Regions from separate parts of the Ideonella margarita genome, predicted to be linked through region 2. Evidence: predicted binding sites of a transcription regulator. Region 2 holds the regulator's gene; the other holds the start of a gene.

Region 1 (14,747 bases), on a different contig from region 2:
CAGTCCACTGCAGCAACTTCCGCACCAGCTCCGAGAAAACCCTGCAAGGGCTGCCAGTGCCAGTAGCGGCGCCGCACATCACGAGTGCATGATGCACCCGTTTCGCGCCATACCCAGCCTCCACACTCATCAGTTCGCACCACGGTGAAGCGCAATGCTTCAAGTCGGGTCATCACCGCCGGGTGTGGATGGCCAAAGCGGTTTCTATAGCCTAGCTGAAGCACCGACCATTTCGGCGAGACGGCGTCAAGGAATTCAGGTGTGGACGAGGTGCGGCTGCCGTGGTGTGGCACGAGCAACACATCGCTGTGCAGTGCAGTGCCGTACTGCACCACGAGCGCATGCTCCTGCGGCGCCTCGATGTCGCCGGTCAGCAGCGCGCTGAAGCCGTTGGCGGCCGTGACGCGCAGCACGCAACTGATGGCATTGGGATGCCTGTCGGCCCGGTCGGCGCCGGGCGGCGGGTGCAGCACTTCGAACTCGACACCATCCCACTGCCAGCGCTGACCGGCTGCGCAGTCTTCATGCGGCAGGCCGCGCTGACGCAGCGCGTGTGAAGCCGTCAGCGTGGTGCGCATCCGGTGCGTAAGCATCTGATTCAGCACCGACGCCGCGCCGCCCACATGGTCGGTATCGCGATGGGACAACGTCAACTCGTCCAGCGCAGCCACACCCAGCCCGCGCAGCAGCGGCAGCAGGATGCGCTGACCCGCATCACTGTCAGCCCCCTGCAGCGGACCGGTGTCGTGCAGCAAGGCGTGGTGGCGGGTGCGCACCAGCACGGCACTGCCCTGCCCCACGTCAGCCGCGATCAACTCGAACTGGCCCTCATGCGGCATCCGTACGGCAGGATGAATCAGAGGCACCAACAGGGGCACCGCCAGCAGCCGCCAACGCCACGGCAATCGCATCAACATCAAGCCACTGCTCAGCACGGCCGCGCCTTGGGCCCACACAGGCGCCACAGGCACTACCGCCACCACCCAGGGCCAGATCGTGAGCCAGTGCAGCCAGGCATTCAGGGGCCCGACAAACCAGGCCGCCAGTTGCCAGCAAGGCGACCACACCAGGCCCGCCAGCGACAGCGGCATCACGACAAAACTCACCAGCGGCACCGCCACCAGATTGGCCAGCAGCCCCACCAGGCTGACCTGCTGGAAGATGAGGATGCCCAACGGTGCCAGGCCCAGCGTGGCCACCCACTGCGCATGCAGGCCCGCCCGCAGGGCCTGTCTTGCTCGTGGCCAGACACCTTCAGGCGCCGGCTCGCGACGCTCGCTGTCATCACCCGACAGCATCAACAAGGACACCGCCGCAAACGACAACCAGAACCCCGCCTGCAACAAGGCCCAGGGGTCGAGCCCGGCCACCACAGCCGCCGTCACCAGCAACACCAGCGTGGGCGGCCAATGCACACCGCCCTGCCGGAACACCGCCACCAGCAGCAACATGCCCACCGTGCGTTGGGCTGGCACACCCCAACCCGCCAGCAATGAGTAGCCCGTGGCCGCCAGCACCCCCGCCCAACGGCCCGCCCAGACCGCCGGCCAGCGGTGGCACAGCCCCGCACTGCGCCGCCACGCCCAGCCCACGGCGCCCGCGGCCAGCCAGGCGAACAAGGTGATGTGGATGCCGCTGATGCTGACCAGGTGCGCGATGCCGGTCTGCCGGTAGATGTCCCAGTGCGGCGCGTCGATGGCCGACTGATCGCCCACCGCGAGCGCCGCCAGCAGCCCGGCCATGGCAGGCGGCCCGGCCTGGGTCAGCAGCCGATCACGCAGACGCTGGCGCCAGGCATCCAGTTGATCACCCGGATGCCACCAGCGGGCGCGGGCCAGCAACACGGGGTCGGTCGGGGCGCCCGTACGCACACCGCCACTGGCGCCAATGCCCTGCTCGAACATCCACAGCTCGGCATCAAAACCGACCGGGTTCAAGCTGCCATGCGGACGCTTCAGGCGGACGGGCCAGCGCCACACATCACCGGCCTGCACAGCGGGCGGCACCGGGGCGATGACCGCATCGTCGCGCGTCGACACCGACCAGCTGAGCGACACGGTGCCGGGCAGTTGCTTGTCCTCTCGACAGGCCCCATCAGCACCGCAACGGCCCAGCACCGCCACCTGAAAACGCACGCCTTGCGCATCCGGTTGGGGCAAACCGCTGACGCGGCCCCACAGCACCAGATCCTGCCCTTCGAGCGAAGCAGGCAAGCGATCCGCCAAACGCCAGGCGGCCCGCACATCAGCCTGCAACCAGCCCAGCAGCAGCAAGGCCGCGAACACCAGCACCGCGCTGGCGGCAGGCTGCCTGCGCCACCACCATGCCGAAGCCAGGGCGAAGACGGCCAGCAAGCCCGCTGCCAACCAGGGCGCGCCGGGGCGCACCTCCGCCTGCTGCAGTTGCAGCGCCATGCCGGCCAGCCAGAACAGCGCCATGCCGGCCACCACCCATCCCTGGGCCCAACTGCGCGTGCCGTGCATGCCCCAGTGTAGGATGCCCGACCTTGTATTTTTTCATCGGAGTATCCCCATGTCTGTCGCTGCACGCCTGAAGGCTCTGGGCATCGAGTTGCCTCCCGTGGCCATCCCGGCCGCCGCATACGTGCCGTTCGTCCAGACGGGTCAGCTGGTGTTCCTGTCTGGCCACATCGCCAAGAAGGACGGCAAGCCCTGGGTCGGTCAGCTCGGCCTGACGACCACCACGGAAGAAGGCAAGGCCGCCGCCCGCGCCATCGCCATCGACCTGATGGGCACGCTGCAAGCCGCCGTGGGCGACCTGGACCGCATCACCCGCATCGTCAAGGTGATGAGCCTGGTCAACAGCACCGCCACCTTCACTGAGCAGCACCTGGTCACCAATGGCTGCTCCGAGCTGCTGGGCGAGGTGTTTGGCCCGACGGTGGGCGCCCATGCGCGCTCGGCATTCGGCGTGGCCCAGATCCCGATGGGCGCCTGCGTCGAGATCGAGCTGATCGCCGAAGTCGCCGCATGATGTCGCGGCAGGATCGTCGTTGGCCGCTGTGGGCCGTGGGCGCCGCGTGTTTTGGCGCCGTGGGGGCCGCGCTGGTCTCCCAGTACCACTTCGACATGCTGCCCTGCCCGTGGTGCACGCTGCAACGGCTGATCTTCCTGGTGGTGGGCGCGCTGGCCTGGCTGGCGGCGCTGCTGCCGCGCGGCACCGCGCGTCGCGCGCTGGCCGCGCTGGCCACCTTGTTCGCAGCCAGCGGGGTGGCGAGTGCGCTGTGGCAACACTTCGTGGCCGCCTCCAGCAACTCCTGCAACCTGACGCTGGCGGACCGCATCCTGTCAGCACTGGGTCTGTTTGACCTGGCACCGTCGGTGTTCGCGCCGATGGCGTCTTGCGCCGATGCGGCCGTGAACCTGCTGGGCGTGCCCTACGCCTTCTGGAGCCTGGCGTTGTTCGTGCTGTGCGGCGCGGTCACCGCAGCCGTGGCGGTGCGCAAGCAGCGCTGAAGCACATCAAGGCGCCCGCACACCCAGACAGGTGTTCAGCGGGCGCCGGGCAGGCGCCATTTTCGCCGCGGCCCAACCGCGGCGAGCGCCATCAGCCCGCGATGACCCGGGCGACCTTCAGCACACCCTCGACCTTGACGCCCTTGCGTGCCCGCTTGCCCTGGTGAGCGGCAAAGCCCGAGGCCTTGACGTGCTCGTCGCGCTCCTTGCCACCACGGCCGGTGCCCAGCACGCGCACGCTGTCGGCGCAGCTGGCCACCGAGATCAGCGGATCCTTGGCATCGACATCCATCAGCGTCAGGCCACGGCCGCCGTTGCTTTGCAGCTTCAGCTCATTGAGCGGGAACACCAGCATGCGGCCGCCCATCGCCAGGCAAGCGACATGCGTGTGCGCAGGCAGCACCGTCACCGGTGGCAGCAGCTTGTCCTCGGCGTCCAGCGTGAGGAAGCTCTTGCCCGCCTTCTGGCGGCTGGCCAGGTCGGTCATGCGCGCCAGCAGGCCGAAACCGCCGGTATTGGCCAGCAGCAGCAATTGCTCGGCAGGCCCGGCGGCGTAGTGCGCCACGCTGCTGCCCGCTTCCAGGTCGATCAGGCTGGTGATGGGCACGCCATCTCCGCGCCCGCCCGGCAACTGCGACACCGCGATGTTGTAGACCCGGCCGGTGGAGCCGAACACATACAGCGTGTCAACGCTGCGGCAAGAGAAGGTGCCGTAGAGCCCGTCACCCGCCTTGAAGGCCAGGCCGTTGGCATCGACCTCGTGGCCCTTGAGCGCCCGGGCCCAGCCCTTCAGGCTGACCACGACCGTCACCGGCTCATCCACGATGCGCACCTCGGCCACCGCGCGCTTTTCAGCCTGGATCAGCGTGCGGCGCTCGTCGCCATGTTGCTTGGCATCGGCCTCGATTTCCTTGATCAGCGTGCGCTTCAGGGCGGCCGGGCTGCCCAGGATTTCTTCCAGCTTGCCCTGCTCTACCCGCAGCTCGGACAACTCCTGCTCGATCTTGATCGCCTCCAACCTGGCCAGTTGGCGCAAGCGGATTTCGAGGATGTCTTCGGCCTGGCGGTCGCTCAGGCGGAAGCGGTCGATCAGCGCCGGCTTCGGCTCGTCCGCATTGCGGATGATGCGGATGACCTCGTCGATGTTGAGCAGCACCAGCTGCCGACCTTCCAGCACGTGGATGCGGTCGAGCACCTTGTTCAGGCGGTGCTGGGTGCGGCGCTGCACGGTGGTCTGCCGGAAGGCGATCCACTCGTTGAACATCTGGCGCAGGCTCTTCTGCGTCGGGCGGCCATCGCCGCCCACCATCGTCAGGTTGATGGGCGCGCTCGTTTCCAGGCTGGTATGCGCCAGCAGGGTGGTGATGAGGTCTTGCTGCTCGACGCTGCGGCTCTTGGGCTCGAAGACCAGGCGCACGGGCGCGTCCTTGCTCGACTCGTCACGCACGGTGTCGAGCACCGCCAGCACGGCGGCCTTGAGCTGCGTCTGCTCCGAGGTGAGCGCCTTCTTGCCCGACTTCACCTTCGGGTTCGTCAGCTCCTCGATCTCTTCGAGCACCTTCTGCGAGCTGCAACCAGGCGGCAATTCATTCACCACCAGCTGCCACTGGCCGCGCGCCAGCTCTTCGATCTTCCAGCGCGCACGCACCTTCAGGCTGCCGCGACCGGTGCGGTAGGCCTCCTGAATGTCGGTGGCGCTGGAGATGATCTGGCCGCCACCCGGGTAATCGGGGCCCGGCACGAGCTGGTAGAGCTCGTCATCAGTCAGCGCGTCGTTGCGAATGAGGGCGATGGCGGCGGTGGCCACCTCGCGCAGGTTGTGGCTCGGAATTTCCGTGGCCAGGCCCACCGCGATGCCGGAGGCACCGTTCAGCAGGACGAACGGCAGGCGGGCCGGCAGCTGGCGCGGCTCTTCGAACGAGCCGTCGTAGTTGGGGATGAAATCCACCGTGCCTTCGTCGAGCTCATCGAGCAGCAGGCGGGCAATGGGGGCCAGGCGCGCTTCGGTGTACCGCATCGCGGCGGCACCATCACCATCGCGGCTGCCGAAGTTGCCCTGGCCGTCGATCAGCGGGTAGCGCAGCGCGAAGTCCTGGGCCATGCGCACCATGGCGTCATAGGCCGCCGTGTCACCGTGCGGGTGGAACTTGCCCAGCACGTCGCCCACCACGCGGGCGCTCTTGACGGGCTTGGGCGCGCCGCCCGAGCCGCCGAACGACAGGCCCATGCGCTGCATCGAATACAGGATGCGCCGCTGCACCGGCTTGGCCCCGTCGCAGACATCGGGCAGCGCCCGGCCCTTCACCACGCTCAGGGCGTATTCCAGGTAGGCACGCTCGGCGTAATGCGCCAGCGTGATGCGGTTGGGGTCGCTGCCGCCATCGGAGGAAGCGAAAGAAAGAGGCGTCTGTTCCATGGGCATAGGTCAAGGCCGGGGCGCGCGCTCAGCGCAGGGCCACCGGCTGTAGGGGGTCCGAAGGGACCAGGTTCATGTCTTTGGCCTGGCGGTGCTGGCGTTGCTGCAGCAGGGCCCAGTACAGCTCGAGCACGAGATGCACATGGGCCTGGGTTTCGGCGATTGCAGGCACCTTGCCACCGGCGCGGCGCACCTTGCCTTCGCCGGCATTCCAGGCGGCCAGCGCGACATCTACGCCGCCGAGTCGTCGGTCAAGGTCAGCCAGCATCCGAGCGCCGGCCATGATGTTGCTGCGCGGGTCACGCAGGCGCTCATCCACCGGCCGTGCCGTGCGTTCGGCCTTGGTGGCGTAGCGGTCGGCGGTGTCCGGCATGATCTGCATCAGACCCACCGCGCCGCGCGGCGACACCAGGTCGCGTTTGAAGCCTGATTCGACCGCGATGATGGCCTGCAGCAGCTCCAGGTCCACGCCGGTCGCGCGCTCGGCATCACGCAGCCAGGGCTGCACTGCCTTCACCTCCGGAGCGAACTCAAGCCATGTCAGCAGGCTGCTGCGCACCATGGTCTTGCCCGGCACGCGGCCGACCTCATCATGGTTCGCACGCAGGACCGGCGCATAACGGCTGTCCAGCGCCGAAGACGCAAAGTGCGCCATGCCGGCGCCGTCCACATAGCCGAACAGGCGCGGCTGTGCACCGGCCGCGGGTGCGGTCTGGGCATGCCCCGGCGCGCACCACAAGGGCAGCACGCACAGCGCCGCCGTACACACCCCACGCAAGGTACTGCTCAGCATGGGCTCAGACGTCGATCTCGACGGAGTCGCCGTGCAACTCCATGAGGTCGCGACGGGCCTGGGCCTCGCCCTTGCCCATCAGCTTGCTCATCGACTCCACGGTGGCCGCGAAATCCAGATCACCGTAATCGATCTGGAGCAGGCGTCGGGTGTCCGGGTTCAGCGTGGTGTCCCACAACTGCTCGGCACTCATTTCACCCAGGCCCTTGAAGCGGCTGATGCTCCAGGAGTTGTCGCGTGCGCCTTCCTTGCGCAGCTTGTCGAGTGCGGCGTCAAGCTCGCCCTCGTCCAGGGCATACATCTTGGCCGCAGGCTTCTTGCCACGCGCTGCCGCGTCCACCCGGAACAGCGGCGGCTTGGCCACGTACACATGGCCAGTCTCGATCAGCTTCGGGAAGTGGCGGAAGAACAGCGTCAGCAGCAGCACCTGGATGTGCGAGCCGTCAACGTCAGCATCCGACAGGATGCAGACCTTGCCGTAGCGCAGGCCCGACAGATCCGGCTGGTCGTTCGGGCCGTGCGGATCAACGCCGATGGCCACCGAGATGTCATGGATCTCGTTGTTCTTGAAGAGCAGGTCCCGCTCAACTTCCCAGGCATTCAGCACCTTGCCACGCAGCGGCAGGATGGCCTGGGTTTCCTTGTTGCGGCCCATCTTGGCCGAGCCACCGGCGGAGTCACCCTCCACCAGGAAAAGTTCGTTGTGCAGCAGGTCGCGGCTCTCGCAATCGGTGAGCTTGCCGGGCAGCACGGCCACGCCGGAGCCCTTGCGCTTCTCGACCTTCTGGCTGGCCCGCTGGCGGGTTTGGGCCTGCTTGATGACCAGCTCGGCCAGCTTCTTGCCGTGGTCCACATGCTGACTCAGCCACAGCTCAAGTGCCGGCTTGACGAAGGCCGACACCAGGCGCAGCGCATCACGACTATTCAGCCGCTCCTTAGTCTGGCCCTGGAACTGCGGGTCGAGCACCTTGGTAGAGAGCACGAAGCTGGCGCGCGAGAACACGTCTTCCGGCATCAGCTTCACGCCCTTGGGCAGCAGCGAATGCAGATCTATGAAGCCCTTGATGGCGCCGAACAGGCCGTCCTTCAGGCCGGCCTCGTGGGTGCCGCCGGCCACGGTCGGGATCAGGTTCACGTAGCTTTCGCGCAGCAACGTGCCTTCTTCGGTGAAGGCCACGCACCAGGCGGCGCCTTCGCCCTCGGCAAAGGTCTCCTCGTCGCCCTTGCCGGCGTAATGCTCGCCCTCGAACAGCGGAATCATCGGCTCGGCGGGCAGGGACTGCTGGAGGTAGTCGCGCAGGCCGCCCTTGTAGGTCCAGGTCTGAACCTCGTTCGCCTTTTCGTTCGTCAGGGTGACGATCACCCCGGGCATCAGCACGGCCTTGCTGCGCAGCAGGTGCATCAGCTCGCCCTTGGGCAGCTCGACGCTCTCGAAGTACTTGCCGTCCGGCCAGACACGCACGGAGGTGCCGTGCTTGCGCTCACCGCCGGTGGCGGGGCGGATCTGCAGCGGCTCGATCACGTCACCGCCAGAGAACGTCAGCGCCGCGGCCTTGCCCTCCCGCCAGACACTGACCTGCAGCCGAGTTGCCAGCGCGTTCGTCACGCTGACGCCCACGCCGTGCAGGCCGCCCGAGAAGCTGTAAGCGCCGCCCGTGCCCTTGTCGAACTTGCCACCGGCATGCAGCCGCGTGTAGACGATCTCGATGACCGGCACCTGCTCTTCCGGATGGAGGCCGAAGGGAATGCCGCGGCCGTCGTCGTCCACGCTGATCGAGCCGTCGGTGTGCAGCGTCACGGCGATGCGCTTGCCGTGGCCCGCCAGGGCTTCGTCGGCCGCGTTGTCGATGACTTCCTGGATGATGTGCAGCGGGTTGTCGGTGCGGGTGTACATGCCCGGCCGCTGCTTGACGGGCTCGAGGCCCTTCAGGACACGGATGGAGGCTTCGCCATAAACAGGCTCGGCAGCAGAGTTGGAACGGGTAGCCATGGCGCGGGATTGTAGGGAGGGGGCGGAAGGGGCAAGCGCGAAACAAGCCCTTGCGACGGGCGTTTCATGCCTACCGGCCCTGAAACTGTTGTTTTATACAGTCTAGCCGATAGCGCCAGCTCCGACTGCACCAACGCCCATGCTGGTGATGTTCAAACCCGATACAGTCTGTGCCCACATGCAAGCCACCACTCCCGCCCGGACCACGCTGTCCATGACTCAGGTGCTGATCTGCGGCGCCTTCATCGTCACGCTCTCGATGGGCATCCGGCACGGGTTTGGCCTGTGGCTGCAACCGATCACGATGGACCGCGGCTGGACCCGCGAGACCTTCGCCTTCGCGCTGGCCGTTCAGAACATCGCCTGGGGTGTGGCAGGCCCGTTCGCCGGCATGCTGGCCGATCGCTTCGGCGCTTACCGTGTGCTGGTGGTGGGGGCGCTGCTGTATTCGGTCGGGCTGGTGATCATGGCGCTGGCCACCTCGGGGGCGGCGTTCACCGGCGGCACCGGTCTGATTCTGGGCATGGCGCAATCGGGCACCACGTATGCGGTGGTTTACGGCGTCATCGGGCGCAATGTGGCGGCTGACAAGCGCTCGTGGGCCATGGGCGTCGCCGCGGCGGCGGGCTCGTTCGGTCAGTTCCTGATGGTGCCGGTCGAAAACTGGCTGATCGGCCACTGGGGCTGGCAGAACGCGTTGTTCGTGCTCGCCTGCGCCGCCCTGGCCATCATGCCGCTGGCGCTGGGCCTGCGTGAACCGGCCCAGGCCGCGGCCACCGGCCCGCGCCAGAGCATCGGCTCGGCCCTCCGGGAAGCCATGGCCACGCCGAGCTTCCGCTGGCTGATGGCCGGCTACTTCGTGTGCGGCTTCCAGGTGGTGTTCATCGGCGTGCACATGCCGAGCTACCTGAAAGATCATGGCATGAGCCCGGAGGTGGCCACCTACGCGCTGTCGCTGATAGGTCTGTTCAATGTGTTTGGCACCTACACCGCCGGCAGCCTGGGGCAGCGCATGGCCAAGCGCTACATCCTGTCGGCCATTTACCTCGGCCGCGCCATCGCGATCGCCGTGTTCCTGGCCGTGCCGCTGACGCCCACCAGCGTGTATGTGTTTGCGTCGGTAATGGGCTTTTTGTGGCTGTCCACCGTGCCGCCCACCAACGCCATCGTCGCGCAGATCTTCGGCGTGCAATACATGTCGATGCTCGGGGGCATCGTGTTCTTCAGCCACCAGGTCGGCTCGTTCCTGGGCGTCTGGCTGGGTGGGCGCCTGTACGACGCCACGGGCAGCTACGACATCGTCTGGTACATCTCGATTGCCCTTGGCGTGTTTGCGGCGCTGGCCAACATGCCGGTGCGTGAAACGCCGCTGCAGCGCCAGCCGCTGCCGGCCTGATACCAAGCACCGCACTTCCCGAAAAGCCAAGCGCCATGTCCATGCGGCCACACGAAGAGCCCGCTGCCCGTTCGCCAACCCGCCGTCGCACTGTGCGGCGCGCGGTGTTGAAGTCCGCGGCCTGGCTCGCCACCGGCACGGCGCTAGCCCTCGTTTTTCTGGCCTACCAGAGCCCGCACGTGGCGGTGGATCTGGCCAACCGCGTCTGGAGTTGTTTCTGAATGAATGCCCACGGTGATGGCACCCCGTCCGACTGGATCACCCGTTGGACACCCCGGCTGGACACCGCGACCGACGCGCCCCGTACCGCACTGGATCTGGCCTGCGGCCGTGGCCGCCACAGCCGCTGGCTGCAGCAGGCGGGCTGGCAGGTCACCGCGCTGGACCGCGACGCCGAGGCCCTGAGCCACCTGCCCACCGAGTGCGAGCAGCTTTGCGCCGACATCGAAGGCGGGCCCTGGCCGCTGGAAGGCCGGCAGTTCGGGCTGGTGGTGGTCACCAACTACCTTTGGCGCCCCTTGTGGCCGCAGTTGATGAGTGCCGTCGCGCCCGGTGGCTGGCTGCTGTATGAAACCTTCAGCGCCGGCAATGCCAGCGTCGGCCGCCCTGCCCGCCCCGACTTTCTGCTGGAGCCGGGTGAATTGCTGACCCGCTGTGCGGCTTGGCAGGTGCTGGGCTACGAGTGCGGTTACCTCGATGCACCGGCCCGTTTCGTCCAGCGCATCGCGGCACGCCGGCCCCTGGAAAGTCTCTCGCCTGAAAGCGCCGCGCCTGTGCGCAACGCCCTGCCGGAATGGCCCTCCGGCCGTGGCTAAAATCAGGCATCTTCAAGGAACCCTGATGAAACCGATTGTTGGCAGCATCGTGGCGCTCGTGACGCCCATGCACGAAGACGGCAGCGTTGATTACGAAACGCTCAAGGCCCTGATTGACTGGCACATCGCCGAAGGCACCGACACCATCTGCGTCGTCGGCACCACGGGTGAGTCGGCCACGGTGAACGTCGAAGAGCACTGCGAGATCATCCGCGTGGCCGTGGCCCATGCCGCTGGCCGCGTGCCCATCATGGCCGGCGCTGGTGCCAACAGCACCGCCGAAGCCATCGAGCTCTCGAAGTTCGCCAAGCGGGTGGGCGCTGACTGCACGCTGCAGGTGGTTCCGTACTACAACAAGCCGTCGCAGGAAGGCATGTACCAGCACTTCAAGGCGATTGCCGAAGCGGTGGACATTCCCGTCATGCTCTACAACGTGCCCGGCCGCACCGTGGCCGATATGCAGCACGAGACGGTCATCCGACTGGCCAGCGTGCCCGGCATCTTCGGCATCAAGGAAGCAACCGGCAACATCGAGCGTGCGGCCTGGCTGATCAAGCATGCACCCAAGGGCTTCTCGGTGTTTTCGGGTGATGACGGCACCGCTGTCACCCTGATGCTGCTGGGCGGCCACGGCAACGTGAGCGTCACTGCCAACATCGCGCCACGCCGCATGAGCGAGCTGTGCAAGGCCGCCATGGCCGGCGATGTGAAGACCGCCCGCGACATCCACTTCGGCCTGCTGCCGCTGCACCGCCACCTTTTCTGCGAGAACAGCCCGGCTCCGGCCAAGTGGGCGCTCTCGCAGATGGGCCGCTGCAACAACGTGCTGCGGTTGCCCCTGACGCGTCTGAGCGAATCCGGCCAGGCTCTGGTCGGCGGCGCTTTACGCGACTGTGGTCTGATCTGATCTTCTCACCACCCACGGGTGTGCGGTTACCATCGCGCACCCTATGGAGATGCACCAAGTGAAAGCTGTTTTCGCGTCCACGCCCGTTCGTGGCGCCATTCTGGCCCTCAGCCTCGCGCTGGGCGGCTGCTCCACCCTGGAAAGCGCCCTTGGTGGCGACAACAAGATTGACTACCGCAACGGCGGCGCGCGCAAGACCAATGCGCTGGAAGTGCCGCCCGACCTGACGCCGCTGGCGCGCGACGGCCGTTATGGCCCGCAAGCCGGCACCATCAGCGCCTCCACGCTGAACCAGCCGCGCTCTGGCCCGGCCGTGGCCGCCGCACCGACCGTGGCCTTGCAGCAGCTGCAGGACATGCGCATCGAGCGCCAGGGCACCCAGCGCTGGCTGGTCAGCCAGAGCACGCCGGAAGCGCTGTGGCCCAAGGTGCGTGAGTTCTGGCTGGACGCCGGCTTCACGTTCGCCGTCGACAACGCCGCCGCTGGCGTGCTGGAAACCGACTGGGCGGAAAACCGCGCCAAGCTGCCGAACGACCTGATCCGCAACACCCTGGGCAAGCTGGTCGACGGCCTGTACTCCACCGGCACGCGCGACAAGTACCGCATCCGAATCGAGCGCGCTGGCAAGGGCACCGAGATCTTCATCGCGCACCGCGGCCTCGAAGAGGTCTACGTGGGCAAGGACCGCGACAGCACCACCACCTGGGCTGCAGCGCCGTCTGATCCTGCGCTCGAATCGGAAATGCTTACCCGCCTGATGATCAGCCTGGGCGCACCGAAGGAAGCAGCAGCCAAGGCCGTGAGCAGCGCAACCGCGACCCCTGCCACCGGCGCAGCAGCCAACGCCAAGGCGCGTGTGGTGGCCGGCGAAGCTGCAGCCACGCTGCAAGTGGACGACAACGCAGAGCGCGCATGGCGTCGCGTGGGCCTGGCCATGGACCGCAGCGGCTTCACGGTGGAAGACCGTGACCGCGCCGCCGGCACCTACGCCGTTCGCTACGTTGATGCCAAGGAAGCCGCCAAGGAAGCCAGCTTCTTCGGCAAGCTGTTTGGCGCCCGTGACCCGGCCGCTGACGCCCTGAGCCGCCACCGCATCGTGGTGAAGGCCGACGGCAACTTCACCCGCGTGCAAGTGCTGACGATGACGGGCGAGCCTGATAACGGCGCCAATGCCCAGCGCATCGTGACACTGCTGGCAGAAGAGCTGAAATACTGATCCTGCGCAGCCAACGCATAAAACAAAAGCCACCTTCGGGTGGCTTTTTTCTTGGCAGCGTCAGCGGCAATGCAGGCATCCAATGCAACTCAACGGATGCGAATGGCTTGGAAATAACTGCGGCAGGCGTTGGCCATGAAGCGTGACGCCCAAAAGCAAAAAGCCACCCGAAGGTGGCTTTTTGTTGCTGACTCGCTTGCGCGAGCCGCTACTTACTTCGAAGCAGCGGAAGCAGCGGCGTCAACCACGGCCGAAGCGGCAGCGGTCACAGCCGAAGCGGCTTCGGCGGTAGCCGAGGCAGCCGAAGCAGCAGCTTCAACAGCAGGAGCAGCAGCGGAAGCAGCGGCAGCAGCAGCTTCTTCCTTCTTGCCGCAAGCAGACAGAGCAGCAGCAGCAACCAGGGCGGCCAGCAGGAAAGACTTGTTCATGGGTATCCTCGAAACTAAAGGGTCGAACAAAATTACCGGTAATTCTGGAAGCACGCTGTTCGTGCGCGCCTCCTCCTCGAGTAAGACCAGGAAAGCTCGAGTCCATCCTGTGCCTAGCCAAACATTATATACGATCTAGGTGACTTCCCTAGAGACCGAGCACGCTCACGGAAAACGTGTCAGATGACCGTTGCAAGATGGCAGCAATCTGTTCTCTTGCGTGATGGACATCTTGTTTGTCGGCGGTGATTCGGGCACGCGGGTGCACCACATCCAGCACCTTCAACAGGCAGGCCCGGTCCGCCAGCATGGCGCGCGGCAAATCGGCGCCCGCGGTTTCGTCGGGGCGCTTGCAACTCAGCACGTGGCCGAAGGTCTGGCGCCACCGCACCCACCTGGGGCTGCTGCGCCGCAGCGGCTCGAAGTCATGGCTGATGCAGTGGAGATGCACACCCGGGCGGCGCGCCCAACGGGTGAGCGCCTCCAGCACTTCGCTGTCGTCCAGCGGCCACTGATCAAAGTCGGGGGCGATCCACCACATCTCGCGGCAGCCCTGCGCGCACGCGGCGAGCACGAACGCGCGCATGGCGGCCTGCACCTCCGGCCAGCCTTCGAGGCGCCCTTCGGGCGGCCAGGAAGGCAAGGCTTGCGGCTGATCAGGCGTCGCTGCGGAGCCAACCATCGCAGGCCCAGTCGTTGAGCAGCTCGCGGGCACCAACGCTGAATTGCCCCAACGACTTGGCCGACAGCATGCGCTCGTCGGCCAGCTGACGCAGCAGGCGGGCATCCTTGCCGCCAGCGCGGAAGGACTCGCCATTGATGAAGACATGATGATCGTCGTACATCATGCGGCTGCGGTCATCGAGGCGCACACCGGCACCGTCCGGCAACACATCACCGCCCTCGAACCACACCGTGGCCTTGGGCTCGGTCAGCGATTCGCCCAGCGCGCAGGCCAGGCTGCGGGCGTCGTTCAGAGCGTCGATCACGGCCTTGGCCGCGAAGGTCTGCATTGCCTCGGGAATGCGGCCCGGCGTGGCCGTGGCGCTGCCGGCCGGGTCGCGGTAATGCGGCTCGGTGGGGTCGGTTTCCAGCGCGTCGATCATGCGTTGCAGCACGCCACGGGCCATGTCAGTGGGCGTGGGCGTGCGGAAGCCGATGGAGCAGGTCATGCAATCACCGCCCACTGCAACGCCGTCGTGGCCCCAGCGTGGCGGCACGTACAGCATGTCGCCTGGCTCCAGCACCCATTCTTCGGTCGGCTCGAAATTGGCCAGGATGCGCACAGGCAGGCCCTCGACGAGGGTGTC
Region 2 (14,747 bases):
GGCCTTCTGCAGGATTTCCGGCTTCAGCAGCAACTCTTCACGGCGCGTGCCGGAGCGGTTGATCTGGATGGACGGATACACGCGCTTCTCGGCCATGCGGCGATCCAGGTGGATTTCGCAATTGCCGGTGCCCTTGAATTCCTCGTAGATGACTTCGTCCATCTTCGAGCCGGTGTCGATCAGGGCCGTGCCGATGATGGTCAGCGAGCCGCCTTCCTCGACATTGCGTGCAGCACCGAAGAAGCGCTTCGGGCGCTGCAGGGCGTTGGCGTCAACGCCACCCGTCAGCACCTTGCCGGACGACGGCAGCACGTTGTTGTAGGCGCGGGCCAGACGGGTGATCGAGTCCAGCAGGATGACCACGTCCTTCTTCAGCTCGACCAGACGCTTGGCACGTTCGATGACCATTTCGGCCACCTGCACGTGACGGGCCGCCGGCTCGTCGAAGGTGGAGGAAATGACTTCGCCGCGAACCGTTCGGACCATCTCGGTCACTTCTTCCGGGCGCTCGTCGACCAGCAGCACGATGAGGTGCACGTCCGGGTGATTGGCCACCAGCGCATGCGCCAGCTTCTGCATCATCACGGTCTTGCCGGTCTTCGGCTGTGCCACCAGCAGGGCGCGCTGGCCCTTGCCGATCGGTGCGATCAGGTCAATGATCCGGCCGGTGATGTTGTCTTCGCTGCGCAGACCATCACGCTCGAGCTTGAACGCTTCCTTCGGGAAGAGCGGCGTCAAGTTCTCGAACATGATCTTGTGCTTGCTCTCCTCGGGCGACAGGCCGTTCACGCGGTCAACCTTGACCAGCGCGAAGTAGCGTTCACCGTCCTTGGGCACCCGTACTTCACCTTCGATCATGTCGCCGGTGTGCAGGTTGAAGCGGCGGATCTGGCTCGGCGACAGGTAGATGTCGTCGGTCGACGCCATGTAGCTGCTGTCGATCGAGCGCAGGAAACCGAAGCCGTCTGGCAGCACTTCAAGCACGCCGTCGCCGAACACTTGTTCGCCGGCCTTGGCGCGCTTTTTCATGATCGCGAACATCAGCTCCTGCTTGCGCAGGCGAGCGACGTTGTCGATTTCCAGCTCTTCGCCCATGCGAATGAGCTCGGAGACATGAAGCGCTTTCAGTTCTGAAAGATGCATCTGATCACCCTCGGGTGTCGGGTACGGCGAAGGCCGGACCTGGCGTCACAGACCGTCTGCAGGCTGGAGTGCCGAGACAGTGTGGAACAACAAACTTGTTGGTGGGAGCTGGGGGCCGTGAACTTCACGCGCCGGGGATCCGGGAGGATCCGGGCGTGAGGGGCCTGTCGCCTTGGGTGTAGCAGCGGTTGAGGCGTGTCGCCACGCACTCAACCGGTACAACGAGGCAGATTATAGATGAGCGTCGATGAATTGGGTCAGCTGGGCCTTGTTGAGGGCGCCAACCTTGGTGGCGGCCAGCTGGCCACCCTTGAACAGCATCAGCGTCGGGATGCCACGGATGCCGAACTTGGCCGGCACGTCGCGGTTCTCGTCGACGTTCATCTTGGCGATCTGCAGGCGCTCGCCGTATTCCTTGGCTGTGTCGTCCAGGATCGGGGCGATCATCTTGCAAGGGCCGCACCACTCCGCCCAGTAATCGACCAGCACGGGCTTGTCGGATTGCAGGACGTCCGCTTCGAACGACGCGTCGGAAATGTGCTTGATCAGTTCGCTGCTCATGAAAATTCCTAAGGGGGGTGACCGTATCGGTCCAGCGCAGCCGCCTCCAGAAGGCCCCGCCAGCACGTTGCTGGAGACGCCGGAGTCGGTGTGAACTCAATTTTGACACAAAGCCGTTCGCTGCGTGGCTGGCCGGAATTGCATCTGGATTGGCATGTTCTTCCCGAAATCGAGACCCGGTCGGCTGCGCTTCAATCGCTTGTCCGCATCTGTTGTCCACTTCGCGCGCTCCCCATGGTCAGTCTCACCACCCCGATGCCACTGGATGGCAATGCACCGGCTGCAAAGCCGGCAGGGGCCGTGCGCATGTTCGGCCGCTATCAATTGATGCGTTTGCTGGGCAAGAGCGATCACACGATGGCCTGGCTGGTGATGAACACCCAGGACCAGCAGGAATACATGCTGACGATGCCGCGCAAGGCGCCGCAGGCCGAAGCCCTGCAGGCCTGGCAGTTGTCGGTCAAGCGTGCGGGTCGACTCAACCACCCGTGTCTGGCCCGGGTGGCTGACATCGGCGAGCATGAGCGCTGGCCCTATGTGGCCTACGACCGCGGCACTTTCGTGACCTGGGCAGAAAGGTTTTCCCGTCAGGGTGTACCGGGCGCTGATGTGGCGTTATGGGCGGCCCAGGCGGCCCAAGGCCTGGCCTTCGTGCATGAAGCCGGCCTGGCGCACCACGACCTGCAGCCCTGGATGCTGCTGGTGGATGAAGATCAGAAGGTGGCCGTCATGGGGCTGGAGGTCGCCGGGCGCCGCCTGCTGGCCAGCCGCGACGGTGCCATGGATGAATTGCGGGCGGTGCGCGACGCCGCCGAGATCGACGTGCTGGCCCTGGGCCTGGTGATGCACCACGGCCTGGTGGGGCAGCCTGCGCTGGATGAGGCTGATGTGAGCAAGGTGGTGGCGCGCATGCCGCCACAAGGGCAAGACATCGTTCGACTGCCCTGGACCGTGCCACGCCCGATCCCTGAACCCTTGCGGGCCATCGTCAACCGGGCCAGTGACCACCAGCAGCGGCAGCGTTACCGCAACGCCCGCACCCTGCAGCGCGCGCTGGAAGGCTGGCTCAAGACCTGTGAAGCGCAAAGTGGCGGCCCGCTCGCCCTGTTGCTGGACCGCCTGCGCTCGGTGGGCGTGCTGCCCGCCCAGCTCGGTGGTGCCGATCGGGCGGCCCGTCTGGCGCTGATGGAACGCTGCCGCACGTCCGAGCTGGCTGAAGTGGTGCTGGGTGACCTGGCCTTGACCTTTGAGTTGTTGCGCATGGTCAACACGGCGCAGGTGCACGGCGACCAGGTGGCCAGCACCGACGGGCCTGTGCTGATGCTGCGTCGGGCGATCGCCATGCTGGGTGTGGACGGTGTGCGGCGCGCGGCGCTGTCACTGCGCCCCTGGCCCGGCCCGATGAATGAGGCCGCTGCGGTCGAAATGGAAACCCTGATCCGCCGAGTTCAGCGTGCCGCGCGCATCGCCGTGCGTCTGGCCCCGGCGGGATACGACGGCGAGGTGATCTCCCTGGTCACCATGCTGCAGAACCTGGGGCGGCTGGTGGTGCAGTACCACTTCCCGGAAGAATCGGCACAGATCCGGCGACTGATGATGCCTGCTGAAAGCCTGCAGGCCGGCACGGCTGACGACCCCGGCATGAGCGCCGAAGCGGCTTCTTTTGCAGTGCTGGGTGTGGACGTCGAAGTGTTGGGTCTGGCGGTGGCGCAGCACTGGGGTCTGGACGACAGCGTGCAGCACCTGATCCGCCGCATTCCGCCTGATTCGCCCGTGCGCCAGCCCGAAGGCGACAACGACATCCTCCGCGCAACGGCGAGTTGCGCCAACGACCTCGTCGATGCCTTGACCCAACCCGCCCGCCGGGTGCCGGCGGCCTTGAAGAACGTGGCGCAGCGTTATGCGCGCCCCTTGGCCATCAGCCCGCGGGAAATGCAGGAAGCGCTGCAGATCGAATTGCAGTCGGCCTCCAGCCAGACGGTGCAGCAGGCTGCGGGCGTGATGCCGCCCGGGCATGCCGCTGGCGCCACGGGGCGGACTGGAAACTCGGCGCGCGCATCGTGACGGGCGCCGTGCCTGCTGCCTTGCGGCCCGGTGGACAACTCGGGCGCTTCGAGCTGCGACGCCAGATCGGCCAGGGTGCCCAGGCCTCGGTCTGGTTGGCCTGGGACGACATGCTGCAGCGCGAGGTGGCCATCAAGGTCATGCTGCCGGAAGAACAGCTCGACCATGCCCTGCAAGAGGCGCGGGCCATGGGCGCCTTGCGCCATCCCCACATCGTGCCCGTGCACGAAGCGCATGTGGAGCCCGGCCTGGCCTGGCTCGTGATGACCGCCATCGACGGCTGCACGCTGGCCGAACGCCTGCGCGGTGGTGCGTTGCCGGCCCAGCAGGCGGTGCGCCTGTGCAGCGAGGTGCTCTCGGCGCTGGGCTGCGCCCATGCTGCGGGCATCGTGCACCGCGACATCAAACCATCGAACATCCTGCTCGACAGCCAGGGCCATGCCCATGTGGCTGACTTCGGCGTGGCTGCGCGTTCGCAGGCGGGCCATGAAGGCGTGCTGGTGGGCAGCGCGGGCTATATCTCCCCGGAAGCGGCGGCCGGCGCCGCGCCTGAGCCCGCCATGGACCTGTTCGCCGTGGGCCTGCTGCTGGGCGAAATGCTGTGCGGCCAGCCGATGCGCATGGCGGTGTTGCCTGAGCTGGCGATGGCGCGCGCCCGTGAAGTGCCCGTGACCTGGCCCGCCAACTGCGGGCAGGACGTGGACGACCGCCTGCGGCACGTGGTGCTGCGCGCCGTTGCGCACGACCCGGCCCAGCGCTTCGCCAGCGTCAGCGCCTTCGAGGCCGCATTGCAGGCGTGGTGGCAGCCCTTGTCGCAGGCTCAGCTGGAGCTGCCCGGTGATGGCAGCCAGGGGCCGGGGGCCGATACGCTGGCCTTCCTGCTGCGCCGCATGCGCCAGACCGGCGACTTCCCGGCCCTGTCTGATTCAGTCGTGCGCATCCAGCGCATCACGGCGTCCGAGAGCGACAGCGTGCATGTGCTGGCCGCGGAAATCCTGAAGGACGTGGCGCTCACGAACAAGCTGCTGCGCTTGGTGAACACCGCCGGCTTCCTGCACTCGGGCGCGGGTGAGGTGTCGACCGTGTCGCGCGCCGCCGCCTTGATCGGCTTCTCGGGCATCCGCAATCTGGCGATGTCGGTGATGCTGCTGGAGCACATGCGCGACCAGTCGCGGGCCCGGCGCATGAAAGAGCTGTTCCTGCAGGCCCTGCTGACGGCCATGCTCACCGACCAGCTCACACCGCCGTCGGCTGAGCGCGAAACCGCCTTCCTGGCCGGCATGCTGAGCCACCTCGGTCGCCTGCTGGTTGCCTACCTCTTCCCGGATGAAGCACAGGCCATTCGCGAGCGCTCTGACGGCACCGATCTGCGCAGCGAAACACGGGCTGCCGTGCAGGTGCTGGGCCTGAGCCTGGATCAGCTCGGCCAGGGTGTGGCGCGCTCCTGGGGGCTGCCTGACAGCCTGCGACTGGCCATGCACCGACCCGAAGGTGACTGGCCGCGACGCCTGGTGCCGGAAGCCGACGAGCGCCTGCGCTGGCGCGTGAGAGCCGCCGGTGAAATGGTGCAACTGCTGCTCAACCACGAGCCCGTTCACTCCGAGACCGCCCTGCGCCAGTACGTGGCGTCGGTGGCGCCTGCACTCGGCCTGGGCATTGATGCGGTGATCGAGGCCGTGCAACTCACCCGCGTGCAGTTGTCAGGCCTGGCGAGCGATCTGCAGATCGAGCCGTCGCCCCATTCACAGGCGCGCCGGCTGCTGGGCGAAGACCCGGCGGGTGACACCACGATGGTGATGCCACCGCCGCCCGCCCGCATGGCGGATCTGCTGTCGGCCGGGCTGGCCGAAGTGACACAGGCCCTGCTGGCTGACAGCCCCAAGCTCAACGACGTGCTGCGGGCCTTGCTGGAGTCGCTGCTCAGGGCGCTGAAGGCGCAGCGTGTGTTGCTGGCCCTGCGCGATGCCCGCACCGGGCAGCTCGGAGGTCGGCTAGCGATGGGCGAGGGCGCCGAGGCGCTGAGCCGGCGTTGCACGGTGGACGTGACCGCCAAGGTGCCGGCTGACGTGTTTGCCGCCGCCTGCATCAAGGGCCTGGACACGCTCATCACGGACGCCCGCGCGCCTGACTTGCGACCCCGGTTGCCGGCCTGGTACCGCGATCAGGTGCCGGTGTCGTTTGCGCTGTTGCCCTTGATGCTCAAGGCCGCGCCGGTGGGCTTTCTGCTCATCGAATGCGACCACACCCTGCAGCTCGAACATGCCGAGTTGAGCCTGCTGCGTGCACTGCGGAACCAGGCCTTGCTGGCCCTGAAGACAGCGCATTGACGGGCGTCTGAGATACGCTGGCGGCATGAGTGATGAATCTGCCACCTTGCAACCCGCCGGCCCTGTCCCCTCCCTCCGATTGCTTGACCAGCACGACTACCTGCGTCTGCTGCTGGCCCGCGTGGGGGGCACCTCGGCCAACCAGATGCTGATGGTGGCCCTGGGCTGGCAGATGTACGACCTGACCGGCAGCGCCTGGGAGCTGGGCCTGGTGGGGCTGGTGCAGTTCCTGCCCGCCTTGTTGCTGACGCTGCCAGCCGGGCACCTGGTTGACCAACACGACCGCCGGCATCTGTTGTCACTGAGCTTCTGTCTGCAGGCCGTGGTGGCAGGCTTGCTGATGACGGCCAGCGCTGGCCACTGGATCGGCCCGCAGTGGATTCTCTGGCTCTCGGCCTTGCTCGGTGTGGCGCGTGCCATCCAGATGCCGTCGCTGCAGGCGCTCACGCCTTCTCTCGTTCCGGCTGCCTTGCTGCCGCGGGCCGTGGCGGCCAGCAGCTCGACGATGCAGGCCGCCATCGTGGCCGGCCCTGCACTGGGCGGCGTGTTGTATGCCACCGGCCCCTGGCTGCTGACGCGTCTGGGTGGCTTGTCGCAGGGCACTGACGCCGCCCACTGGGGCGCCGCGCTGGTCTACGCCGTGTCGCTGGTTCTGCTGGGGTTCGCCACCGTGGCCGTGCTGGCCATTCGCCATCGCGCCCGGCCCGCGGGCACCGGCGCACCAGGCTGGGACAGCCTGACGGCGGGGGTGCGCTTCATCGCTGGCAATCCGGTGGTCCTGGGCGCCATTTCACTGGACTTGTTTGCGGTGCTGCTGGGCGGGGCCACGGCGCTGTTGCCCATCTTCGCCCGCGACATTCTTCATACCGGCCCTGAAGGCCTGGGCTTGCTGCGATCAGCGCCTGCGCTGGGGGCCGTGGCGGTGGGCGTGGCCCTGGCGCGCCGGCCGATCGAGCGGCATGCAGGCCGATGGCTGCTTGCTGCTGTGGCGGTGTTTGGCCTGGCCACGCTGGGCTTTGGGCTGGCGCGCAGCTTTGGCCTTGCATTCCTGATGCTGGCGGTGTCGGGTGCGGCCGACATGTTCAGCGTGGTGATTCGCCAGTCACTGGTTCAGCTCGAAACACCCGACGACATGCGCGGCCGTGTGGGCGCCGTCAATTCGGTGTTCATTGGCGCCAGCAACCAGCTGGGTGAGTTTGAGTCAGGGGCGACTGCCGCATGGCTCGGGCCGGTCGGCTCGGTGCTGCTGGGCGGTGCGGGCACGCTGGTGGTGGTGGCGGCCTGGGTGAAGTTGTTCCCGGCGCTGGCCACGCGAGATCGGCTGCAGCCGGCCGCCCACAAGGTCGCTTGACCTCGGGCGTCAGGCGGCCTCGGGGTCAGGCGGGCGGCAGCCCCAGGCACTGCCCGTGTTGCCGTTTGCGCTCGGCGGTGTAGGCCCACCACGGCTTGGGCTCGGCGCCCTGCATGAAGTCGATCACCGCCATCAGGGTGTCGAGCACGCACGGGTCTTGTCGCTTGCCGGTGGCTTGCTCCAGCGCGCGGTACAGCTGCCAGGCGTCCTGGCCGATCAGGTGCTGGGGCGTGTGCACACCCAGCTGCCGAAGATCACCGGCCATCGCCGGCCCCACATTGGGCAGTTGCTCCAGCGCTTCACAGGCGCTGGCGCTGGCGGCCTTGGGGCTCTTGATGGCGACGCGCCTGCGTGCTGCCTGGTCAAGCGTCGTCATGGCCGGGCCGTGCTTGAAACTTCAGAACAGCAGGTTCTGACGCACCAGGCCCACGGCGATACCTTCGATCGAAAAATCTTCGATGTCAGGGCTGACGACGATGGGCTGGAAGTCCGGGTTTTCCGGCAGCAGCTCGATGCCGTCGCGACCACGCTGGAAGCGCTTGACGGTCACTTCGTCGTTCAGGCGCGCCACCACGATCTGGCCGTTGCGGGCTTCCGAGGCCTTCTGCACCGCGAGCAGGTCGCCGTCCATGATGCCGACGTCGCGCATGCTCAGGCCCTTGACCCGGAGCAGGTAGTCCGGCTTGCGCTGGAACAGTGAGGCCTCCAGCACGTAGGTCTGCTCCACGTTTTCCTGGGCGAGGATCGGGTTGCCGGCAGCCACGCGGCCGATCAGCGGCAGACTGAGCTGGGCCAGGCTGGCCAACGGCAGGCTGAACTGCTTGCCTCGGGCCTCATTGACCGCGCGTAAAGTACTGGACTGCAGGCGAATGCCCCGGGAGGTTCCGCCCACCAGCTCGATCACGCCCTTGCGGGCCAAAGCCTGAAGATGCTCTTCCGCGGCGTTGGGTGACTTGAACCCCAGCTCGGTGGCGATTTCAGCCCGTGTGGGCGGGGAGCCGGTTCGCTCGATCGTGGTTTGAACCAGATCGAGGATCTGCTGTTGGCGTGCCGTGAGCTTGGGGCTGTCCATCATGGGTGGGCCTGAGGTTGTATCCAGTATCTGTATTTTTATCCAGACTTTCACAAAATGCAAAAGAATTCAGGTCGCATCGTCATCCTCGGCACCGGCGGCACCATCGCCGGCAAGGCGGCGCAGGCAGGCGACAACGTGGGCTACACGGCCGGGCAGCTCACCGTGGCCGATCTGCTTACCAGCGTGCCGGCCTTGAAAGATTGGCCGCTGCAGCTGGAGCAGGTCGCCCAGCTCGACAGCAAGGACATGAGCCACGCTGTCTGGCAACAACTCGCCCAGCGGGTGCAGGCGCATCTGGATGACCCGGAGGTGGCGGGCGTCGTCATCACCCACGGCACCGACACGCTGGAGGAAACGGCCTGGCTGCTGCACCGGGTGTTGATGCCCACCAAGCCGGTCGTGCTGACCGCGGCCATGCGCCCGGCGACCTCACTGCAGCCGGATGGCCCGCAGAACCTGCTCGACGCCGTCACCCTGGCTGCTCAACCGGGCGTGCAGGGTGTGCTGGCGATGCTGGCGGGCGCCGTGTATGACGCTGCCGGTGTGCGCAAGTGGCACCCTTACCGCATCGACGCGTTCAGTGGCGGTGATGACGGCCCGGTGGCGCGCCTGGTGGAAGGGCAGTTGCTGCCGCTTCGTCCGTGGCCGACCGGCATGGCGCTCGGGGTGGACGTGCTTCAAGGTGATGTCGCCCACTGGCCCAAGGTGGCCGTGGTGACCAGCCATGCGGGTCTGGATGCTGAGCTGCTGCAGGCGCAGCTGGCTGCCTGGCAAGCGCTGGGGCTGGCGGGGGTGGTGTTCGAGGGCACCGGCAATGGCACCTTGCATGTGGCCATTGAAAACGCAGCGGCCGCCCTGAAGGCGGCCGGATGCGAGGTCTTGCGCACCAGTCGCTGCCAGGGTGGCAGCGTGGTGGGCGCACCCGCCGGGGCCTTGCCGTCGGCGGGTGAACTCGGCCCGGGCAAGGCGCGGGTCGAGTTGCTGCTGCGCGCGCTTAAACGACGGTCAGCGTGACGTCGATGTTGCCGCGGGTGGCGTTCGAGTACGGGCACACCTCGTGGGCCGTGGCCACCAGGGCTTCCAGCGCGGCGCGGTCCATGCCCGGCACCGAGATCTGCATGGCCACCGAGATACCGAAGGCGCCAGCCTTGCCGGTCATCGGGCCGATGGCCACGTCGCTGGTGATCGACACTTCAGCTGGCAGTGCGATCTTCTGGCGAGCCGACACGGCCTTCATCGCGCCGATGAAGCAGGCCGAGTAGCCGGCAGCGAAGAGCTGTTCCGGGTTGGTGCCGGCGCCGCCAGCGCCGCCCAGTTCACGCGGCGTGCTCAGATCAACCGACAGGTTGCCGTCGCTGGACTTGGCGGTGCCTGCGCGGCCACCGGTGGCGGTGGCGGTGGCGGTGTAGATTGCTTGATCGATGGCCATGGAAAGCTCCTTTGAGGGCAGGGTGATCAGGCCGAAGTGGCCTGGCGAATATGCCCACGCAGCGTTTTCAGACGTTGCGTGAGGACAGAAATTTCATCGAGATCGCACTGCGTGGCGCAGGCGATCGACTTCGGAATGTTGACCGCATCGGCCTGCAATGCGGTGCCTGCGGTCGTCAGCCAGATGCCGACGCGGCGCTCGTCGCCGGCCTGGCGCTCGCGGCGCACCAGCCCTTGCTGCTCAAGCCGCTTGAGCAGGGGCGTGAGGGTGCCGCTGTCCAGCCAGAGGCGCTCGCCGAGGTCAGACACGCCCAGGCCGTCGGTTTCCCACAGGGCCAGCATCACGAGGTACTGGGAATACGTCAGGCCCAGCGGTGCCAGCAGGGGCTTGTACAGCTTGGTCATCGCCAGCGAGGTGGAGTACAGCGCAAAGCACAACTGGTGGTCCAGCGCCAGCCACGAGGCTGTGGGCAGGGTTGCGGTGGTGGCTGAGCGGCGAGGCATGAGCTGAATTATTGCGCGCAATTCAATTGCACACAATTTATATGGTCTTTGAAAGGGCCACCGGGTGGCCCTTTGTGGCGTCAGCCGTTGGCTTCGATCTGTTCGATCTCGGTCGTCAGCTCCAGCCAGCGTTCCTCGTTCATGCTCACTTCAGCAGCGATGTGGTTCAGCCGGCGGCCGGTTTCTGCCATCTGCGGTCCGCTCAGCCCACCTTGCACGATGCTGGCCTCCAGCTCGGCCTTTTCTGCATTCAGCTTGGCCACGCGCTGGTCGATCTGCGCCACCTCGTTGCGCATCGGACGGGTGCGGGCCGAGAGTTGCTGGCGCGCCTGTGACGAAGCCTTGCGGTCTTCGCGCTTGACGATGGGTGCGGCGGGCGCAGCCACAGCCGGCGCCGTGTTTGCAGTTGGCGCCGCTGCCTCGGGCGCAGGGGCCGGAGCCGTCGCCTTGGCACCCTTGCCCGACATCGCGCGCTGGGCCTCGCGGCTGCGCTCCAGCAGCCAGCGCTGGTAGTCGTCGAGGTCGCCGTCAAAGGGCTTCACCACGCCGTCGGCCACCATCCAGAACTCATCGCACACCTCACGCAGCAGGGCGCGGTCATGGCTGACGAGCATCACGGTGCCTTCAAACTCGTTCAGCGCCATCGACAGCGCCTCGCGGGTCTGCAGATCCAGGTGGTTGGTAGGTTCGTCCAGCAGCAGCAGGTTGGGGCGTTGCCACACCAGCGTGCCCAGCACCAGGCGGGCCTTTTCGCCGCCCGACAGCGTGCCGATGGTCTGGTGGACCATGTCACCCACGAAACGGAACTGGCCGAGGAAATCGCGCAGTTCCTGCTCGCGCGCATTGATGCCCAGCGTCTTGGCCATGCGCACCATGTGCTGCAGCGGCGTGTCGTCGGCGTGCAGCACGTCCATTTCCTGCTGCGCGAAGTAGCCGATGGCCAGGCCCTTGCCTTCCACCATCTGACCCGCCAGCGCCGGGTGGGCATGGGCGATCGTCTTGACGACCGTGGACTTGCCCTGGCCGTTGGCACCCAGCACGCCGATGCGCTGGCCAGCCAGTACGGTGCGGTTGATGTCGTGCACGATGGCCTTGTCGCTGCCGTCGGCGTTGCCGCCCACATAGCCGCAGACCACGTCGGTCATCGCCAGCATCGGGTCGGGCAGGTTCAGCGGCTCGCGGAACTCGAAGCTGAAGTCGGCCGCGGTGAGCACCGGGGCCAGCTTCTCCATGCGCTCCAGCGCCTTGACGCGGCTCTGCGCCTGCTTGGCCTTGCTGGCCTTGGCCTTGAAGCGGTCAATGAATTTCTGCAGGTGCGCCACGCGTTCCTGCTGCTTGTTGAACGCTGCCGTCTGCTGCGACATGCGCTCCGCGCGCATCTCTTCGAAGGTCGTGTAGTTGCCGCCGTAGCGCGTCAGCTTCGCTTCTTCTAGGTGGAGCGTGACAGTGGTGATGGCGTCCAGGAATTCGCGGTCGTGGCTGATCATCAGCAAGGTGCCCGCGTAACGCTTGAGCCAGCCTTCCAGCCACACCAGCGCGTCCAGGTCCAAGTGGTTGGTCGGCTCGTCGAGCAGCATCAAATCAGACGGGCACATCAGCGCGCGGGCCAGCTGCAGGCGCATGCGCCAGCCGCCCGAGAAGCTGTTCACCGGCGCGTCGAGCTGGTCGGTCCGGAAGCCCAGGCCCATCAGCAGGGTCTGCGCACGGGCGCGGGCGTCAAAAGCGCCAGCTTCTTCCAGCTGCATGTAGGCGTGGGCCATGGCCTCGCCGTCATCGGCGGCTTCGGCAGCGCGCAGGGCAGCTTCGGCTTCCATCAAAGGCAGGTCGCCCTGCAGCACGAATTCGGTGGCCGGGTCGTCGGTTTCGGGCATGTGCTGGGCCACTTCGCCCATGCGCCAGCGCGCCGGGATTTCGAAGTCGCCGGCATCGGCGCCCAGGCGGCCAGCCAGCAAGGCGAAGAGGCTGGATTTGCCCGCACCGTTGCGGCCCACCAGACCAATCTTTTCACCGGGATTCAGGGTGACGGACGCGTTGTCCAGCACCACTTTGACGCCGCGGCGCAGCGTCACATTGCGAAGAGTAATCATCAGAAATCCGTCAGAAGGAGCTGCTGGCCAACCAGGCGTTCAGGGCGTCGCGGGCGATCAGAAGCACCTGATCGTCACCCGCGCTGGTGGGCAGCCACACCACGTCGAGGCCAGGGAAGGCGGCCTCGAAAAATTCACGTTCATGGCCGATCTCCAGGACCAGCACCGCATGCTCGCGCATGAAGGCCGGTGCTTGCCTGAGCATCGGGCGAATGAAATCCATGCCGTCACTGCCGCCGGCGAAGTTGCCACTGAGTGCCAGTTCAGGCTCGGCCTTGAACTCCGGTGGCAGCTCGGCCATCGAGGTGGCGTTCACATAGGGCGGGTTGCAGAGGATCAGGTCGAACTGCCGGCCGGCCACGGCCGACAGACCATCGCCCTGGCACAGCTGCACACGCCCTTGCAGCGCGTGGCGCGTCACGTTCAGTTGTGCCACGGCCAGTGCATCGGCGCTCAAGTCAGCACCGGTCACGGCCACATCTGGCCAGGCCATCGCGCTCAGCACGGCCAGGCTGCCGTTGCCGGTGCACAGGTCCAGCACCTCGGTGGTGTGCGGGCCCAGCCAGGTGTCGATGGTACCTTCCGCCAGGCATTCGGCAATCAGCGAGCGCGGCACGATCACGCGCTCATCGACCGTGAAGGGCACGCCCTGCAGCCAGGCTTCGCCCGTCAGGTAAGCGGCGGGCCGGCGGCTGCTGATGCGCTCTGACACCAGCGCTTCGGCGCACTGCAGATCGGCAGCGGGCACATCCAGCTCGGCCACGTCGTCGATGGCGTCCAGCGGATGGCCGAGCGCCCACAGCACCAGCCACGCGGCTTCGTCAAAAGCGTTGAGCGTGCCGTGCCCAAACGAAACGCCCGCCTCGGTCAGGCGGGCGCTGCTGCGCTCGATGAGTTCAATGACCGTCATGCGAGGAGTTGTTCCAGGGTGCGTCGGTAGATGTTCTTCAACGGTTCGATGGCACTGACGGCCACGTGTTCGTCGATCTTGTGGATGGTGGCGTTGACCGGGCCGAACTCGACCACCTGCGCACAGGCCTTGGCGATGAAGCGTCCGTCCGACGTGCCGCCCGTGGTCGACAGCTGGGTCGTCAGGCCGGTCTCGGCCTGGATGGCGGCTTGCACCGCATTCACCAGCGTGCCCACCGGGGTCAGGAAGGGCTCGCCGCCCAGCGTCCAGTCGATGCGCCACTGCAGTTGATGGCGGTCCAGCACGCGGGCCACGCGGGTCTTCAGCTCGGCCGGCTTCGACGCCGTGGAGAAGCGGAAGTTGAAGTCCACCACCAGCTCGCCCGGGATGACGTTGGTTGCGCCCGTGCCGGCGTGGATGTTCGACATCTGCCAGGTGGTGGGCGGGAAGTACTCGTTGCCCTCGTCCCAGGTTTCAGCGGCCAGCTCCGCCATGGCCGGTGCGGCCAGGTGGATGGGGTTGCGTGCCAGCTGCGGATAGGCCACATGACCCTGCACACCGGTGATGGTGAGCTTGCCCGAGAGCGAGCCGCGCCGACCGTTCTTGATCATGTCGCCGAGGTGGTCGACCGAGGTGGGTTCGCCGACGATGCAGCAATCCAGCGCTTCGCCGCGGGCCTGCAAGGCCTGCACCACCTTCACGGTGCCGTCCACCGACGGGCCTTCCTCGTCGCTGGTCAGCAGGAACGCGACGCGGCCGGCGTGGTCAGGATGGGCCTGCACGAATTCTTCAGCCGCCACCACCATGGCCGCCACCGAGGTCTTCATGTCTGCCGCACCGCGACCGAACAGCTTGCCGTCGCGGTAGCTGGGCACGAAGGGGTCGCTGGCCCACTGTGCCAATGGGCCGGTAGGCACCACATCGGTGTGGCCGGCAAACACCATCGTCGGGCCCGGGCGGCTGCCGGTGTGCACGGCCCACAGGTTGCTGACCCGGAAGGTGTCCGGCCCGAAAGGCATGTGCTCAATGGCGAAGCCGTGGGCCGCGAGGCGGTCGGCGATCAGGGCCTGGCAGCCGCGGTCGTCGGGGGTGACCGACGGGCGGGCGATCAGGTCTTCGAGCAGGCGAATCGTTTCAGACATGCGGGCAATTCAACGGACAGGGGCGGTATGCCGGCAAGGTCAGCGCGTGCGGGCGCTGATGATGGACGCGGGGCGGGGCGTTTCGGGCATCACGTCGAGCGTGATTTCGGTGAACGACGGGCTGTCGGGCTCCGGCTTCGGCGGCGTCACGCGCG

The links. Region 2 encodes LexA, which represses DNA repair genes until DNA is damaged. Its sites were predicted from a motif close to ACTGTATNNNNATACAGT; they were not measured.
Region 1: a site for LexA is predicted at 8,760-8,777, ahead of AACH00_RS11290 (DNA topoisomerase IV subunit B). Genes of this name have one in related genera too.

Annotation. Positions count from the first base shown of each region.
Region 1 covers NZ_JBBUTI010000007.1:46,401-61,147, reverse strand. The annotation lists gene AACH00_RS11315 (DNA internalization-related competence protein ComEC/Rec2) at 1-2,483, opposite strand, end outside; gene AACH00_RS11310 (RidA family protein) at 2,533-2,994, shown strand; gene AACH00_RS11305 (disulfide bond formation protein B) at 2,991-3,476, shown strand; gene parC (DNA topoisomerase IV subunit A) at 3,568-5,892, opposite strand; gene AACH00_RS11295 (lytic transglycosylase domain-containing protein) at 5,921-6,685, opposite strand; gene AACH00_RS11290 (DNA topoisomerase IV subunit B) at 6,690-8,675, opposite strand; gene AACH00_RS11285 (MFS transporter) at 8,854-10,071, shown strand; gene AACH00_RS11280 (hypothetical protein) at 10,107-10,292, shown strand; gene AACH00_RS11275 (class I SAM-dependent methyltransferase) at 10,293-10,886, shown strand; gene dapA (4-hydroxy-tetrahydrodipicolinate synthase) at 10,912-11,793, shown strand; gene bamC (outer membrane protein assembly factor BamC) at 11,852-13,009, shown strand; gene AACH00_RS11260 (hypothetical protein) at 13,222-13,437, opposite strand; gene AACH00_RS11255 (DUF7931 domain-containing protein) at 13,586-14,023, opposite strand; gene AACH00_RS11250 (JmjC domain-containing protein) at 14,094-14,747, opposite strand, start outside.
Region 2 covers NZ_JBBUTI010000004.1:64,699-79,445, forward strand. The annotation lists gene rho (transcription termination factor Rho) at 1-1,143, opposite strand, end outside; gene trxA (thioredoxin TrxA) at 1,375-1,704, opposite strand; gene AACH00_RS05675 (HDOD domain-containing protein) at 1,939-3,768, shown strand; gene AACH00_RS05680 (protein kinase domain-containing protein) at 3,777-6,095, shown strand; gene AACH00_RS05685 (MFS transporter) at 6,121-7,446, shown strand; gene AACH00_RS05690 (helix-hairpin-helix domain-containing protein) at 7,472-7,822, opposite strand; gene lexA (transcriptional repressor LexA) at 7,844-8,521, opposite strand; gene AACH00_RS05700 (asparaginase) at 8,576-9,535, shown strand; gene AACH00_RS05705 (organic hydroperoxide resistance protein) at 9,516-9,950, opposite strand; gene AACH00_RS05710 (MarR family winged helix-turn-helix transcriptional regulator) at 9,977-10,453, opposite strand; gene AACH00_RS05715 (ABC-F family ATP-binding cassette domain-containing protein) at 10,534-12,540, opposite strand; gene prmB (50S ribosomal protein L3 N(5)-glutamine methyltransferase) at 12,551-13,450, opposite strand; gene dapE (succinyl-diaminopimelate desuccinylase) at 13,447-14,592, opposite strand; gene AACH00_RS05730 (PilT/PilU family type 4a pilus ATPase) at 14,632-14,747, opposite strand, start outside.